Regions from separate parts of the Shewanella sp. 10N.286.51.B7 genome, predicted to be linked through region 2. Evidence: predicted binding sites of a transcription regulator. Region 2 holds the regulator's gene; each other region holds the start of a gene.
The links. Region 2 encodes sigma-54, which starts transcription at its own class of promoters, with help from an activator protein. Its sites were predicted from a motif close to GTTGGCACGNNNNTNGNNT; they were not measured.
Positions count from the first base shown of each region.

Region 1 (3,860 bases), on a different contig from region 2:
TACCTTTACTCTGTTCATTAGGGGTTAATGCAATAAATTGCAGGATCCCATATTGCTTACTCGGCAAGCTTTCTAAGATGCTGTGTTCTTTTTTAATTAATGCCTGAGTGGAATTCCAGCCTGTTCCCAGTACCATTTTCAAGCGCCAATGCCAGTAACGGCTTTCCCCTAGCGGCACTTGGTGAGTAATAACACATGCAACGCCAATTAGGCGAACACCATCGAACCAACCAATTAAAGGTTGTTCTTGCTGCCAAAGCTCCGTCAATTCTTCACGAATAGCTGCGCGAAGCTTTTGCTCGTAACTTGCCTGATTTGTTGTAGCAAGTGCTTCAATAAAGAAAGGATCATCATGGTAAGCGTTATAAATAATCGAAGCTGCCACTCGCAAGTCTTCTGCCGTTAAGTAAACGGCTTTATGCTCTGCCAACACGTTCTGTTCCATATTCTCACTCATTGCTAAATCAAGTTGATAGTTACAACTTAACAAGTTTGAAACATATTGCAATTTTAATGCTGTCACCTACGCTTAAAGTTAATTTAATCGCGAAATTTAAGCATAATAACGGGACTATTATGGACACGACTTCAGCTACGCTTGCACACTTATTTGAACAACTCGGTTTAGATGCTACAGAGGCCGGTATCAAGCTTTTTCTGTCACAACATAGTATTGATGCCAATACCAAGTTAACCGATGCAAGCTTTTGGAATCATGCTCAGAAAGCATTTTTAGAAGAGAGTTTAAAAGAAGACGCCCAGTGGTCTGAACTCGTGGACCAACTGGACGTTCTTTTAAGGCAATAGCTAAGATTCTATCTAAAATTGCATAGCCATAAAATATTGATAAAAACTTACCCAACTAATGGCTGGTATTAAATCTTTTGATACGCGGTTTCACCCCAACCCACTAATTTATTGTCACTTATGACTACTGGGGTACATTCATCTTTAGTGGTTTTGCCATCGCCTTTACTCCACTGCGTACGATAGAAAAGCACATTCACTTCTTTCTTCGGACTTTCAGCATCAGCTTGAGTCACGTAAGCTTCACTAAAATCTGCTGTGCCCATTAAAATAGTGACTTGATCGCGCGCCATACCAATGGTTAATTTTGATAAGTTAGTTCTATTAGTTTGTTGCTGTTTTTCCCAGTAAGAATCACTACGATTACCTTCATGATCACCAACATTCAACACACAACCACTCAAAGAAAGGCTACTCACAGCCATTAAAAATGCTAAACCCAATTTTGTTTTCATGATACTTCCCTTTTATTAAAATGATTCTCACGTAATTACTACTCAAACTGCTTTTGAGATACGTTATAATGTTGTCAATTATCATTAAGCTAAAACCGTGCCAAAATTTATACAATTGATTTTATTAAGTTTTATAAATATCTAATTGGCGGTTGAGCATTTTCACTAATCAATATTGAGGGTTTTCACCAATTATGAGTCCAATCGAACAGGTCCTCGCAGCGGCAAAAACTATCGCAATGAATGGTCATACACCAACAATGGCATTGATTAAGGGGAAATTAGGTGGCCGAGTACCTATGCCAATTCTTATTCAAGGCTTACAGCAATTCAAAGCCATTCCGAAAGAACAATGGCAAACCTTGCCAGACTTAGGCGATGCGCTTGAAACAACTAAACAAGCAACAAATGATGCACCTAGTATGATTGAGCAACAATTAATGGCTCAAATGCAGCAAATGAAAATTGAATTTGAAGCTAAAATAGAATCACTAGAAAAGCGTGTTTTACAGCTTGAAAATAAACAATAACGATTGAAGTACAACAGTATTTTCATTTAAATATATGAGTCTGCTGACACAAAATGAGTGCCTTAACTTGTGTGCTCACATTGACTTAGTACACTCACATTAATTTAGTACACTCACGTTGATTTAGTGCACTCACATTGATTTAGTGCACTCACATTGATTTAGTGCACTGGAACCTTGTCATTTTACAGCCCAAGAATTGAACGGAAACCCCATGTTTGTCACAGAGCTCAGATTTGAATGTTTTGCGGATACCACGATAACCGCAGCCGAGAAAGCCATTAACCATTACCTCGAATCATTAAGAGCAAACGGTCAAATTTTAGGAAGAGAATTCGCTGTTGCATTTAACGAAGGTGAGTTTAAAGTCAGGTTGTTAATGCCGGAAAAAACCAGTTTATCGAGCCGTCATAACAGCCCTTGGACTAAACAAGCTTTACTGCAATTGACTGAAGCAAAGTTACTTGCGCCACGTGAGAAGTACATTGGCCAAGACATTAATTCAGAACAAAGTAATGAAGAAGCACCAAGTTGGCAGGTGCTTTATACCAGTTATGTTCATATGTGTTCGCCACTACGTAGCGGCGATAACTTGTTACCTATTCCGTTATATCAAATCCCTGCCACATTTAATGGCGACCACAAAAGAGTGATCCGCTGGCAAACAGAGTGGCAAGCCTGTGATGAATTACAAATGGCTGCAGCGACTCAAGCTGAGTTTGCCGCTCTAGAAGAAATCACCAGCCATAAAAGCGACCTATTTAGACGCGGTTGGGATATACGCGGCAGAGTCGAATTTATCACTAAAATTCCAACCTACTATTACTTATATCGTGTAGGTGGTGAAAGCCTAGCCAAAGAGAAAGAACGAGCTTGTCCTAAATGTGGCTCGAAGGAATGGCGTTTAAATGAGCCATTACTCGATATGTTCCATTTTCGATGTGAGCCTTGTCGAATCGTGTCTAATATTTCTTGGGATCATCAGTAAGCTTGTACTCATAAGCCCTTAGCTAATAAGCCTTTAGCTAATAACTTCTTAATTAATAACCTCTTAGGCTATAAGCCTGCGGTTCAAAAAAGCCTGACTTATAATGAGTAAGCCAGGCTTTTATTTTCACATCACGCTAAACGCGCTGATTGATCATTTACGTTTCAGTAAATCATTACACATCATCTTCATTCGCTGCCAAATTCCAGGGTGAGCGACATAATTGTCTTCAACAATAGGTGCAACTGGTGGCATAACGCGCGGCGATAATGCATCGATGAATTCGGCTAAACTGTCAGCCAGTTGGTCTTTAGGTTTATCACCAGGAATTTCAATCCACACACTGCCGTCTTCATTATTTACGGTGATCATTTGGTCACTATCACCTAATACACCCACAAACCAAGTTGGCGCTTGCTTAAGCTTTTTCTTCATCATGAGATGACCGATCACATTTTGTTGCAAAGATTCAAAGTCTTGCTGATTCCAAACTTGGAGTAATTCACCCTCACCCCATGTTGAATCAAAATACAAAGGTGCAGAAAAATACTCACCATAAAATGCATTAATATCTTGATGTAATTTGAGCTCTAAAGCGTGTTCTACATTACTGAAATCAGAGCTATTTTTACGTTTAACAGCCTTCCAGGAAACGGCTTCATCTGATTCAAGATCATACTTACCTACAATGCAGGCGGATCCTTGCCCAAGTGGGAAATAACGGGGAAACTCGCCTAATACATCCTGATAAGCTTGAATATAACGGCTAGAAAAATGATCCAATGAAGTTGAACAAGACACTTAAGATGCTCCAATTTTGGGTTATAATATAAGTCTATTTTGACACGGAAACAGACTAGATGACACACAATCACGACCCCTATAGTGATGCAGAGGCACTTAAAGGACTCACTTTAGGCCAAACGACGCAATATCAAGCAGAATATGATGCTTCACTGCTGCAAGGGGTTCCTCGTAAACTGAATCGAGATGCCATTGAATTAACTGATACGCTTCCTTTTCAAGGTGCTGATATTTGGACAGGTTACGAGCTGTCTTGGCTAAATGCCAAGGGTAAAC
Region 1 is NZ_MCUF01000032.1:43,499-47,358, reverse strand. Features, by position in the region: gene BCU84_RS09575 (GNAT family N-acetyltransferase) at 1-445, opposite strand, end outside; gene BCU84_RS09570 (DUF2789 domain-containing protein) at 577-807, shown strand; gene BCU84_RS09565 (DUF3192 domain-containing protein) at 876-1,262, opposite strand; gene BCU84_RS09560 (hypothetical protein) at 1,457-1,792, shown strand; gene BCU84_RS09555 (Zn-ribbon-containing protein) at 2,007-2,780, shown strand; gene syd (SecY-interacting protein) at 2,934-3,581, opposite strand; gene queF (NADPH-dependent 7-cyano-7-deazaguanine reductase QueF) at 3,641-3,860, shown strand, end outside.
Region 1: a site for sigma-54 is predicted at 1,349-1,367, ahead of BCU84_RS09565 (DUF3192 domain-containing protein). Genes of this name have one in related genera too.

Region 2 (3,860 bases):
GCCTGCTTTTCACCTTGAATGAGGGTTATGCTTGCTTCAAACTCAGTGGCTAGTATGGCCAGTTTAGTGGCAGCTCTTGCATGGAGTCCAAGTTTGTTACTGATGGTGATATCTTTCGAGATACTCAATTCAGTTGTCACAGTTTGAGTTCTCTATGGCGGGCACTGACTTGATGCTTAGTATTAGAAAAGCGTTTTGTTAGTTGATCGGCAATATAAACTGAGCGGTGCTGACCACCAGTACAACCAATCGCGATCGTTAGGTAGCTACGGTTGTTACGCTCAAGGTGTGGCATCCAAGTTTCGAACAAGTTTTCAATTTGCCAAATGAATTTATTCACCAAAGGCTGTCTACCTAAGAATTCCTGCACGGGTAAATCGAGACCTGTTAGTGGTCGTAACTCAGTTTCCCAATGAGGATTTGGTAAAAAGCGTACATCAAACATAAAGTCAGCTTCAGTAGGCATACCATGTTTGAAACCAAAAGATTCAAAGTGGATCACTAATTCTTTATCAATGCTACCCATTAAGATTTGTCTGACTTGATCGCTTAAGTCATAAATCGTTAGCTGCGAAGTATCAATGTAGTGATCGACCATTTTAGCGATAGGCTCGAGTAAACGGCCTTCTAATTGAATCGCTTCTTGCAGTGAAATTTGGTTTTTTGACAGAGGGTGTAAACGGCGGGTTTCACTGTAGCGCTTTAACAGCACTTTATCATTAGAATTTAAAAATAAACTAATGATGGTCGTATCGTCAGAAAGCAAGGCTATCTGCTCTTCTAGCACTTTGCCTTGCTCTTCAATATTACGAACGTCGACGCTAATCGCGACAAGGTCGTTATTGCCTTTGAGCTGTTCAAGTAAACTACCAATAAGTGGTAAAGGTAGGTTATCAACACAGTAATAACCTAAATCTTCTAATACCCTTAGTGCTACTGATTTACCTGAGCCTGATCGTCCTGATACGATGACAAGTTTCATGCAGTTATAACCTGATAAAGTTCTGTAGCGTCATGACTCTTTCGAAGTCGCTTAAGGATTAATTTATCGCTCAGTTTTTCAGCCATACTCGACAGCGTACTTAAATGCTGTTGGCATTGATCAGAAGGAACTAACAGCGCAAATAATATATCCACGGGTTTCTTGTCGATAGCATCAAACTCAATGCCTTCTTCACACTTGATCAAAATTGCTATCGGTTCTTCGATATCAGTTAATCGACCATGAGGAATCGCAATGCCATTTCCTATACCTGTACTACCCATTTTTTCACGTGCTATTAAACTTTCAAAAATAGCCTGTGAAGATAGGGTTGGGTACTGGGCAGCCATTAAATCGCTGATAAGTTCCAGTACTTTTTTCTTACTGCCCGGCGTGGCGCAGGTAGTGCACGCCGGCTGCAGAATGGTGCGAAGTTCCATCGTTAGTGTTTAATTAACTTCTCTTTGTGTTTAATTACCTGACGATCTAATTTGTCGATCAGGGCGTCAATTGCAACATACATATCAGCGTTCTGTGATACCGCAAAAACTTCACCTCCTTTGAGGTGTAATTTTGCCTCTGCAATTTGTTGCAGCTTTTGAACATTGAGCACAACGTGAACATTATTGATCTGTTCGAAGTGTCGTTCAAGCTTTGAAAACTTAGTTTGTACATACTCACGTAAAGATTGAGTAATTTCCACATGGTGCCCAGTCAGGTTAATTTGCATATATCATCCTCCAATAACAAAGGCTTATAGGCTTTTGCGTTGGTTTGAGGGAGGGATGAGCATTGCTTCACGATATTTGGCGATCGTACGCCGAGCAACATTGATCCCTTGTTCTGCCAATAGCGTCGCCATTTTACTATCGCTAAGTGGCTTTTGCTGGTTTTCTGCCGCAACAAGCTTTTTAATAAATGCGCGAATTGCAGTAGAAGAACATTCTCCGCCATCATCAGTACTCACATGGCTTGAAAAGAAATATTTTAGTTCAAAAAGTCCCCTAGGGGTGTGCATATACTTTTGTGTCGTGACACGCGAAATGGTTGATTCATGCATTTCAACGGCTTCAGCAATGTCATTAAGTACCATTGGCTTCATTGCTTCTTCGCCAAACTCAAAAAAGCCTTGTTGAAATTGCACAATACAATTAGCCACTTTTAATAGTGTCTCATTACGGCTTTCAATACTTTTGATAAACCATTTTGCCTCTTGTAAATGGCCGCGAATAAACTGGCTGTCTGACTGATTAGCAGAGCCTTTCGCCATGGCTGCATATTGCTGATTCACACCAATTTTTGGCATGTTATCTGGATTTAATTCAACGACCCAACGGCCACTCTTTTTAAACACTGTCACATCAGGAATGACATATTCATCTTTAATAGGAGTGATCTGTAACCCTGGACGTGGGTTAAGCGTTTGAATAAATTGAATCGCTTCGCGTAAATCATCTTCTTTAAGCTTGGTTTTACGCATTAATAATCTAAAGTCACGGCCTGCAATTAAGTCTAGGTGTTCTGCAATCAGTAGCTTAACGTTATCGATACAAGGTATTTCATTAGGGTATTGGCCAAGCTGAATCATCAAGCATTCGCTTAAATCTCTTGCTGCAACGCCTACAGGATCAAAATGCTGTACTCGTTTGAGTACAGCTTCAACTTCATCGAGTTCAATATCTTCTAGGCCTAAAGCTTGCAATATGTCTTCAGTTGTTTGGGTTAAGTAACCACGTTCATCAACGGCATCGATAATCGCCGTAGCAATTACCAGATCGTTTTCAGAAAAAGGGGTGAGATTTTTTTGCCACTCTAAATGCTCATATAAGCCTTCTGTGGTTTCACCCTGAAAAGGCATATCGTCATCACGAGCCACTGCGCCAGAACCTGAACTTGGGGATGCTGTGTAAACTTCATCCCATGTGGTATCCATTGGTAATTCGTCAGGCATGGATTCTTTGGTTAACGATTCAGTGGTGTCTACGGTTGAGGTGTCTTTTTCAACAGTCACTTGGCTGTTATCACTAAAATCAGTATCGGTTTGCTGGGCGTTTTCTTTTACTGGTTCTTTTGCTTTAGCAAACTCATCTTCGAGCTCAAGGAGTGGATTTGAGTCAAGTGCTTGTTGAATTTCTTGCTGTAGCTCCAATGAGGAAAGTTGCAATAAGCGAATGGCTTGTTGCAACTGTGGGGTCATAGTCAGGTGTTGACCCATTTTAAGTTGGAGTGAGGCTTTCATTTACCGCTTATCCCTAATTGAGTTTCATCATCGCGACTAACAATTGTGTGGGTCTAGCACCTTTTTAAACTGCTTCTAGGCTTAAGCTGAACCTTGGCTTAAGTTCAGTCTAGAACATTGCACTAAAAAGTGGGACTGATACTGGTCGCGACATGCCATATTGTGCACTAAAGAATGCTAACTATAGCTTGAATTGCTCACCTAAGTATACTGACCTGACTTGCTGATTGTCTAAGATTTCAGCAGGCGTGCCTTCTGCAATTAAATCACCGTGGCTAACAATATACGCGCGCTCACATACATCAAGCGTTTCACGAACATTATGGTCGGTAATGAGTACTCCAAGTCCACGATTTTTTAATTGTTGAATAATTTTCTTGATATCTATCACAGAGATAGGGTCGACACCAGCAAAAGGCTCATCTAGCAGAATGAACTTAGGATTTGCCGCTAATGCGCGTGCGATTTCAACACGTCGACGTTCACCACCCGATAATGCCATACCTTGGCTATCGCGAATGTGAGTAATATTAAACTCTTCTAATAAGTGCTCTAACTCTTCGATGCGCTGCTCAGTCGTTAAACTCTTGCGGGTTTGCAACACCGCCATAATATTATCGTGTACGGTTAACTTGCGAA
Region 2 is NZ_MCUF01000034.1:59,738-63,597, reverse strand. Features, by position in the region: gene BCU84_RS10425 (HPr family phosphocarrier protein) at 1-128, opposite strand, end outside; gene rapZ (RNase adapter RapZ) at 137-982, opposite strand; gene ptsN (PTS IIA-like nitrogen regulatory protein PtsN) at 979-1,422, opposite strand; gene hpf (ribosome hibernation promoting factor) at 1,425-1,712, opposite strand; gene BCU84_RS10405 (RNA polymerase factor sigma-54) at 1,737-3,221, opposite strand; gene lptB (LPS export ABC transporter ATP-binding protein) at 3,403-3,860, opposite strand, start outside.

Region 3 (3,860 bases), on a different contig from region 2:
TAGTCAAATTGTCTGCAATACACACACCTGATTCAATAACTTCATCATTTGCTTTTAAATCATACCCGCAATTTTCCATCTGATTTGCGATAGTTGTTTCAGACATAGGGTTAATATCTTTATCAACTGTAAAGCCAATAGATACTTTGCGTGACTCTCCCTCTTGAGGGTAATCAGGTGTGCCACTATCAGAATTACAGCCCATGAGGACAGCAGATACAGACACGGCAAGTAAGCTTTGAAATAATTTCATTTGTATTCTCTCATTAATTTGAGTCATGTTGATGAGTGGTCCCATCTTGTCGCATTACAAGTCACCTGACTTCGTAAGCGCTTGTTATGGGGTGTATATTAATGACTCAATTGTTAAGTGAATAATTGTTAATCTTTATAACACTCATAACCAAAAGTTATCTGATACATATTGATACATATTGATACATACCATTTGAGAATGAGGGTTTGTGTTTATAAATACAGAAGCATCTTGGTTGAGTTGGATAAAACGATGAATGTTCAGGCAATAAAAAAGCCCTTACTGAAACCAGTAAGGGCTTTTTCGTTAACGGTTGATGAGCTTAATCAAACTGCATCTGCGTTAAACAACTTCTACTTATAGAGAGTAGTAAAGTTGGAATTCCATTGGGTGAGTAGTACGAGATACTTGCTCACATTCTTCATTTTTAAGAGTTATGTAAGATTCAATAAAGTCTTTACTGAATACATCACCTTTCGTTAAGAATTCGTGGTCAGCTGCTAAGTTCTCAAGTGCATTCTCTAGAGACGTTGCAACTTGTGGGATCTCAGCTGCTTCTTCAGCAGGCAGGTCGTATAAATCTTTATCCATTGCTTCACCAGGGTGAATCTTGTTTTGGATACCGTCAAGACCAGCCATAAGCAGCGCTGCGAATGCTAAGTATGGGTTAGCGGTTGGATCTGGGAAACGTGTTTCGATACGACGTGCTTTCGGGCTTGGTACCACTGGGATACGGATTGAAGCACTACGGTTACGCGCTGAATAAGCTAACATTACAGGCGCTTCGAAATGAGGAACAAGACGCTTGTAAGAGTTAGTGCTTGGGTTAGTGAATGCGTTCAATGCACGAGCATGCTTGATGATACCACCGATGTAGTAAAGAGCTAGTTCACTTAAACCAGCGTACTTGTCGCCAGAGAATAAGTTAACACCGTCTTTAGCTAAAGATTGGTGAACGTGCATACCACTACCGTTATCACCAACAATTGGCTTAGGCATGAATGTCGCTGTTTTACCGTATGCATGAGCAGTGTTATGAACCACATACTTCATGATTTGGATTTCATCCGCTTTGTTTGAAAGCGTGTTGAAACGTGTAGCAATTTCGTTTTGACCAGCTGTAGCAACTTCGTGGTGATGCGCTTCAACTACTTGACCTAATTCTTCAAGAATTAGACACATTGCACTACGAATGTCTTGTGATGAATCTACTGGTGCAACTGGGAAGTAACCACCTTTAACGAATGGACGGTGACCTGTGTTGCCGTCTTCGTAGCTTGTACCTGAGTTCCATGCTGCTTCTTTCGCGTCAACTTTAACGAAAGTACCTGACATGTCAGTGCCAAACTTAACGTCGTCGAATAAGAAGAATTCTGGCTCTGGACCAATTAATACAGTGTCAGCAATACCAGTAGACTTTAGGTATTCTTCAGCTTTTTTAGCGATTGAACGTGGATCACGTTCGTAACCCGTCATTGTCGCTGGCTCTAAAATGTCACAACGAATAAGACCAGTAACTTCTTCAGTGAAAGGATCTAATAAGAAAGAAGAAGGGTCTGGCATTAACACCATGTCAGATTCGTTGATGCCTTTCCAACCGTTGATAGATGAACCATCAAACATTTTGCCATCTTCAAAAAAGTCATCGTTCACTTGATGAGAAGGAATAGAGACGTGCTGCTCTTTACCTTTAGTGTCTGTAAAACGTAAATCTACGAACTTAACTTCTAGTTCTTCAATTTGTTTTAGGATTGATTCAACTGACATTCTTAAGCCTCCGGTAGGGTAAAGGGTTGTCCCTTAATGTAATCTTGTTATTCGTCAGACATCACGTCTGCTTTCGAATTTGATTTGTTATAAGCGACTTTCATGCCAGAAAGATAAGGCATTGATTTAAAATACAATAAAAATATCCCTCTCGCGTAAGGCACTAATAACGCACAACTTCGGTGCATCACTATGCGCACTAATGGTGCAAAAGTCCATTTCGGTGCATTGGTTTTAACGCCATCATTGATCTAGTTCATTAAAGCGTCACTTTATTGCGGCAATATGATCCTTTTTGAATTTTATCTTCTATCTTTAAAGCTTAAATTTTTATAAATAAGCAAGTGTTCAAAAATAATCCTATCTACTCAAGCCTTGCTGGAGTAGAATGGCACGCTTTTTTATGGTGGCTATACTTATTAGTCCTATAAACTCCTATTTTTATTTGATGGTATAGAGGTTTTATCCGTGTTAGAGAATTTACGTAATATCGCCATTATTGCTCACGTCGACCATGGCAAAACAACCTTGGTAGATAAGCTTTTGGCTCAGTCTGGCACCCTTGAAAGTCGAGGTGAAGCCACAGAACGTGTAATGGATTCTAACGATCTTGAAAAAGAACGTGGTATCACCATTCTGGCTAAGAATACAGCCATCAAATGGAACGACTACCGTATTAACATCGTAGACACTCCTGGTCACGCCGATTTCGGTGGTGAAGTAGAACGTGTTCTATCTATGGTAGATTCTGTTTTATTATTAGTTGATGCAGTTGATGGCCCAATGCCACAAACTCGCTTCGTAACTAAAAAAGCATTCGCACAGGGCCTTAAGCCAATCGTTGTTATTAACAAGATTGACCGTCCTGGTGCTCGTCCTGATTGGGTTATTGACCAAGTATTCGACTTATTCGACAACTTAGGTGCAACTGACGAACAGTTAGATTTCCCAATCGTATATGCTTCTGCATTAAATGGTTTCGCTTCATTAGATCCTGATGAAACTAGCGAAGACATGACACCACTTTTCCAAACAATTGTAGAGAAAGTATCTTCTCCTGATGCTGATGCGGAAGGTGACTTCCAAATGCAAATCTCTCAAATCGATTACAACTCATACGTGGGTGTTATCGGTATTGGTCGTATTAAGCGTGGTAGCATCAAGACCAACCAACAAGTGACTGTTGTTGGCGCTGATGGCAAAACTCGTAACGGTAAAATGGGCCAAGTATTAGGTTACATGGGTCTTGACCGTCACGAAGTTGCTGAAGCTAACGCTGGTGACATCATTGCAATTACTGGTCTTGGCCAATTACAAATCTCAGACACAATCTGTGCGCCTTCTACATTAGAAGCGCTACCTCCGTTGTCTGTAGATGAGCCAACACTAACAATGACTTTCCAAGTCAACACTTCTCCATTCGCTGGTAAAGAAGGTAAGTACGTCACTTCACGTAATATCCTTGAGCGTCTTGAGCAAGAGCTAGTTCATAACGTTGCACTACGTGTTGAAGAAACTGAATCTCCGGATCGTTTCCGCGTATCAGGCCGTGGTGAATTACACTTAGGTATCCTAATTGAAAACATGCGTCGTGAAGGTTACGAGTTAGCAGTATCTCGTCCAGAAGTTATCGAAAAAGAAATCGATGGCGTGATGTGTGAACCATTCGAAACATTAACTGTAGATGTTGAAGAAGAGCATCAAGGTAGTGTTATCGAAAAGCTTGGTACCCGTAAAGGTGACATGCGTGACATGCAGTTAGATGGTAAGGGTCGTGTACGTATCGACTTCGTTATCCCTAGCCGTGGCTTAATCGGTTTCCAAACTGAATTCATGA
Region 3 is NZ_MCUF01000020.1:69,025-72,884, reverse strand. Features, by position in the region: gene BCU84_RS03780 (hypothetical protein) at 1-253, opposite strand, end outside; gene glnA (glutamate--ammonia ligase) at 614-2,023, opposite strand; gene typA (translational GTPase TypA) at 2,492-3,860, shown strand, end outside.
Region 3: a site for sigma-54 is predicted at 2,115-2,133, ahead of glnA (glutamate--ammonia ligase). Genes of this name have one in related genera too.

Region 4 (3,860 bases), on a different contig from region 2:
TAGACACGAGTATCTTCACCGTCGTTAATGTCATCCTCATCAACATCATCGACTCCGTGAAGCAGCGCATCAATTTCGTCTTGGCTTAATAAATCACTCACATTATCACCTTGTCTTATTCACTGGTGTTATTGCATCACAAAACCAGTAAATAGTACTTTTTCTACTATTTTGCGGCCAGCTACAGGTTGTAGTGTATTTTGCACATTAAGTAGCGCTAATTGTCTTAGTTCATCCTTACCAGCCTGAGTACTTAGCTTTTGTACATCAGCAGCACTAAACGTGGTTAATAAAGCATCTTCAATTAATGGAATATGCATTTTCGCAGTTTGACCATCATCGCCACGTACCATCAATTGTACTTTTATTTCCACTAAGCGAGCTCGATCAACCCCAGGAAGGTTAAACAAAAATGGCCTCGGCATGCCAACATAATTAGCCTTGCCTTTTTTAGATTCATCAACTTCGGCTTCTGCTGAAGTTGCAGTACCAGGAGTTGCAGGAATTGACTCCTCATCGCCTCCTAGAAAAAATAATGCTGCGCCTGCAATCAGACCAATAACGACGACACCGATAGCAATAAAGATAATCAGCTTTTTCTTACTTTTAGGTTGGTTTTCTGTTGTTAACTCTAGAGATTCTTCTTCAGCCATCATTTATTCCATTTTATGTGCTGCCACATTGGTAATAATCTCATCTCAATTATTACAGGGCTTTGACTGCATTAACGTAATGGCTATAGATTACCGACTTAGACGTAATAATCTATAGCTGAATTGCTACTCTTTGCATGTTTTGTAGCAATCTCGAGTTCTTGTGCTGAAATTTCATCCAGCATATTCTCGCCACTGCTGTTTTGTTCATCATACTCGGATTTTTTCTGGCTTTCGCCATCTTGAGATACTTGGCTGTCTGCAAGTTGTAATCCTTCCTCAGCCAGCATTTCTCTCAATTTTGGAATCGCTTGCTCAATGAGGTCTTTTGTCTGAGATTGAGCTACTTGAAACTGCACTTGAGTTTGCTCACCGTTAACTTGAACTTTTACTACCATGTGCCCAAGCTCGGCAGGATCTAGACGAATTTCAGCATGCTGAACGCCTTGCCCAACCATAGTGATAAGTTGTTGTTTCATTACAGGTGCAAATTTTTGAATCATATCCTGCATTTGCACTACGGACTCAGCCCCTTGACGTAACGAAAGTTGGAATTGAGGTACATCACTTTTGTGCTGTGGTGTAAAACTGCTTTGATTTTGTAGTGCTTTTACATCTATCGTTTCACTCTCTTGCCCTAGTTCAGCAAGTGTTGATTGACTTGAGTTAGCTGCTGCATTAACCATGGCATTATTAAAGGCGACTTTGGAGGTTGGTTTATCTAATGCCACACTTATCTCGGCTTTACTAAGATTCACAGGGGCACTTTCTTTATCTTCGTTCTTAGCTAGTTTATTCGTATCAGCTATGACTTTTGAATCAGCCACAACTTTCTCAGCATTGGCAACCTGAGCTGAAGCGGCAATATTGTTAGCTGTATCAGTGGCATTCGCAGTACTTTGGACACTATTTGCGATATTAGATGTTGAGTTAGCAAGCTTAGCTTTTTCAGCAGTAATTAAATCAGCATTGGCCTCTGTAACAGGGATTGTTGCTGTCTGGTTATTGAGTTTCCCATCGATTAACAAAGGTAAGGCTTGGTTATCAGTGATGTTGATTTGTTGATTATAGCCATTAATTAGTTTGTTCAGTTCAACAGCACTTAAGGCGGCAAGATCTTGTTCACTCATCGAAGAAAATTGAGTCAATGCATCTAGTTGCTCAGTGTTCAGTGAACTTAAAAAAGAAGTGGTACTTATTTCGTTACCTAACTCTTTATCTAACTCTTTATCTAACTCTTTATCTAATTCTTCAATTCCTGCTTCTTTCGGCAAAACATCAACTGCGAGCTCATTAACCAATAAACCCTTTTCAATTGAATGCTGAGTCTCTTCAGTTAACACTAATTCGCTATCGGCTTGAGAAAGCGCTAACTCTGACAACTCAGATTCAAGCGGCAAGTCTTTGCCACTTTTTTCAATATCTGCCTGAGTATCGAAATTTTCAGCTAAATCTATTTGAGCAAAAATAAGGTCAACATCCGAACCTTCTGCCGATGGAGCATCGATACTTGCTGGTTGTTCATTAGTATTTAGACTGAGCTTAGTTTTATCTACATCCACTTGTGATGCTTGATTAAAGACAGATAAAAAAGACTGTTTATCATCGAGTTGCACGGTTCCTGAAACCTGCGAATTGGTGGTTTTGCCACTATTCCCCAATAAAATACTGCTCATTTGTTGCATAACAAACTCCACTCAACATCACTCATAACGAACCAATTGGTACAACAATCGGATCCTGATAACAGTCACAAAGCTGACACTTCACTAACTAACTCTATAAATAAGCAATTAAAATGCCAGCTTATTAGAATATTAGTTTTTAAGGTTATTTACTCTTTCATCGCAAGGTAACTATCAGACTGAAAAATGAAAGTTTTAGAGTCAAGTTTAAGCGTTAAGTTTAAGAAGATTTCTAGCGAGGTTTTTTACGGATGAATTGTTGCATCGCAAATTCATCCGATGCTTTTTGTTCACGTTTATTTGCAATTATTTGCGCTTTTAATGCATTTTTTTCTAGTAACATTTCCACAGCTTTACGTTTTTGCTGCTTTTCTTGCCAATGTACTTGGCGATAACCCGTTTGTTTTTCAGTTTCTTTTACTGCATTAACTTGTTGAATGAGCGCTTGATCGACTTGCTTAATAAATTCATGAAATGAATGGTATTCACTGGCACTTAAAGTTTTGCCTTGGGTTTCACCCATTTGCTTCATGTATTCAAGACGATAGTTATTCAGAGCATCTAGCTGACCTTGGCATTTTTGCTGCTCAAGCTGGGCAGACTTTAATTGCAAAGCAGCTTGCTCTTCAGCTTCTTTATTGATTTTTAATACTGTCAACAGAGGATCAGCGCGGCGCATTATTTACATTGGGCAGCGATTTGCCCCACCATAGTTTGGCTATCATTAAACGAGATAACATCTTTAAAGCCCTGTCTTAAAAATGCATTCATCGCAGGTTGTAACCTAATGGCATTGTCTATTCGCGGATCGCTACCTTGAGAATATGCTCCAATGGATATGAGGTCGCGATTTTGCTGATAGGTAGAATACATTTGCTTAACTAAACGCATCGATTCTAAATGTTCTGGCGCAATCACCATTGGCGCAACACGACTAATAGATTGTTCAATATCAATAGCTGGGTAATGACCAGAATCAGCAAGTGTGCGAGATAAAACAATATGACCATCAAGAATCGCTCTTGACGCATCTGCAATGGGATCTTGCTGATCATCACCTTCTGTCAGTACAGTATAAAAAGCAGTTATGGAACCTTGTCTAGGGCCTCCGTTACCTGCCCGTTCAACCAGTCTTGGTAATTTAGCAAATACTGATGGCGGATAGCCTTTTGTTGCTGGTGGTTCTCCAACAGCTAACGCCACTTCACGTTGTGCCTGAGCATAACGGGTTAAGCTATCCATCAATAATAAAACGTTGTACCCCAAGTCACGAAAGTATTCAGCTATACGAGTGGATGTTTCACAAGCACGAAGACGCATTAATGGCGAAGTGTCAGCTGGTGCGGCTACGACAACGGAGCGAGCCCGTCCTTCTTCACCAAGGATCTCTTCAATAAACTCTTTTACCTCACGACCACGCTCGCCCACTAGCCCTACAACAATAATGTCAGCAGTTGTCCCGCGAGTCATCATGCCTAATAGCACACTTTTACCCACACCAGAGCCAGCAAATAAGCCCATT
Region 4 is NZ_MCUF01000058.1:53,607-57,466, reverse strand. Features, by position in the region: gene fliM (flagellar motor switch protein FliM) at 1-101, opposite strand, end outside; gene fliL (flagellar basal body-associated protein FliL) at 129-653, opposite strand; gene BCU84_RS15685 (flagellar hook-length control protein FliK) at 752-2,338, opposite strand; gene fliJ (flagellar export protein FliJ) at 2,571-3,017, opposite strand; gene fliI (flagellar protein export ATPase FliI) at 3,017-3,860, opposite strand, start outside.
Region 4: a site for sigma-54 is predicted at 2,441-2,459, ahead of BCU84_RS15685 (flagellar hook-length control protein FliK). Genes of this name have one in related genera too.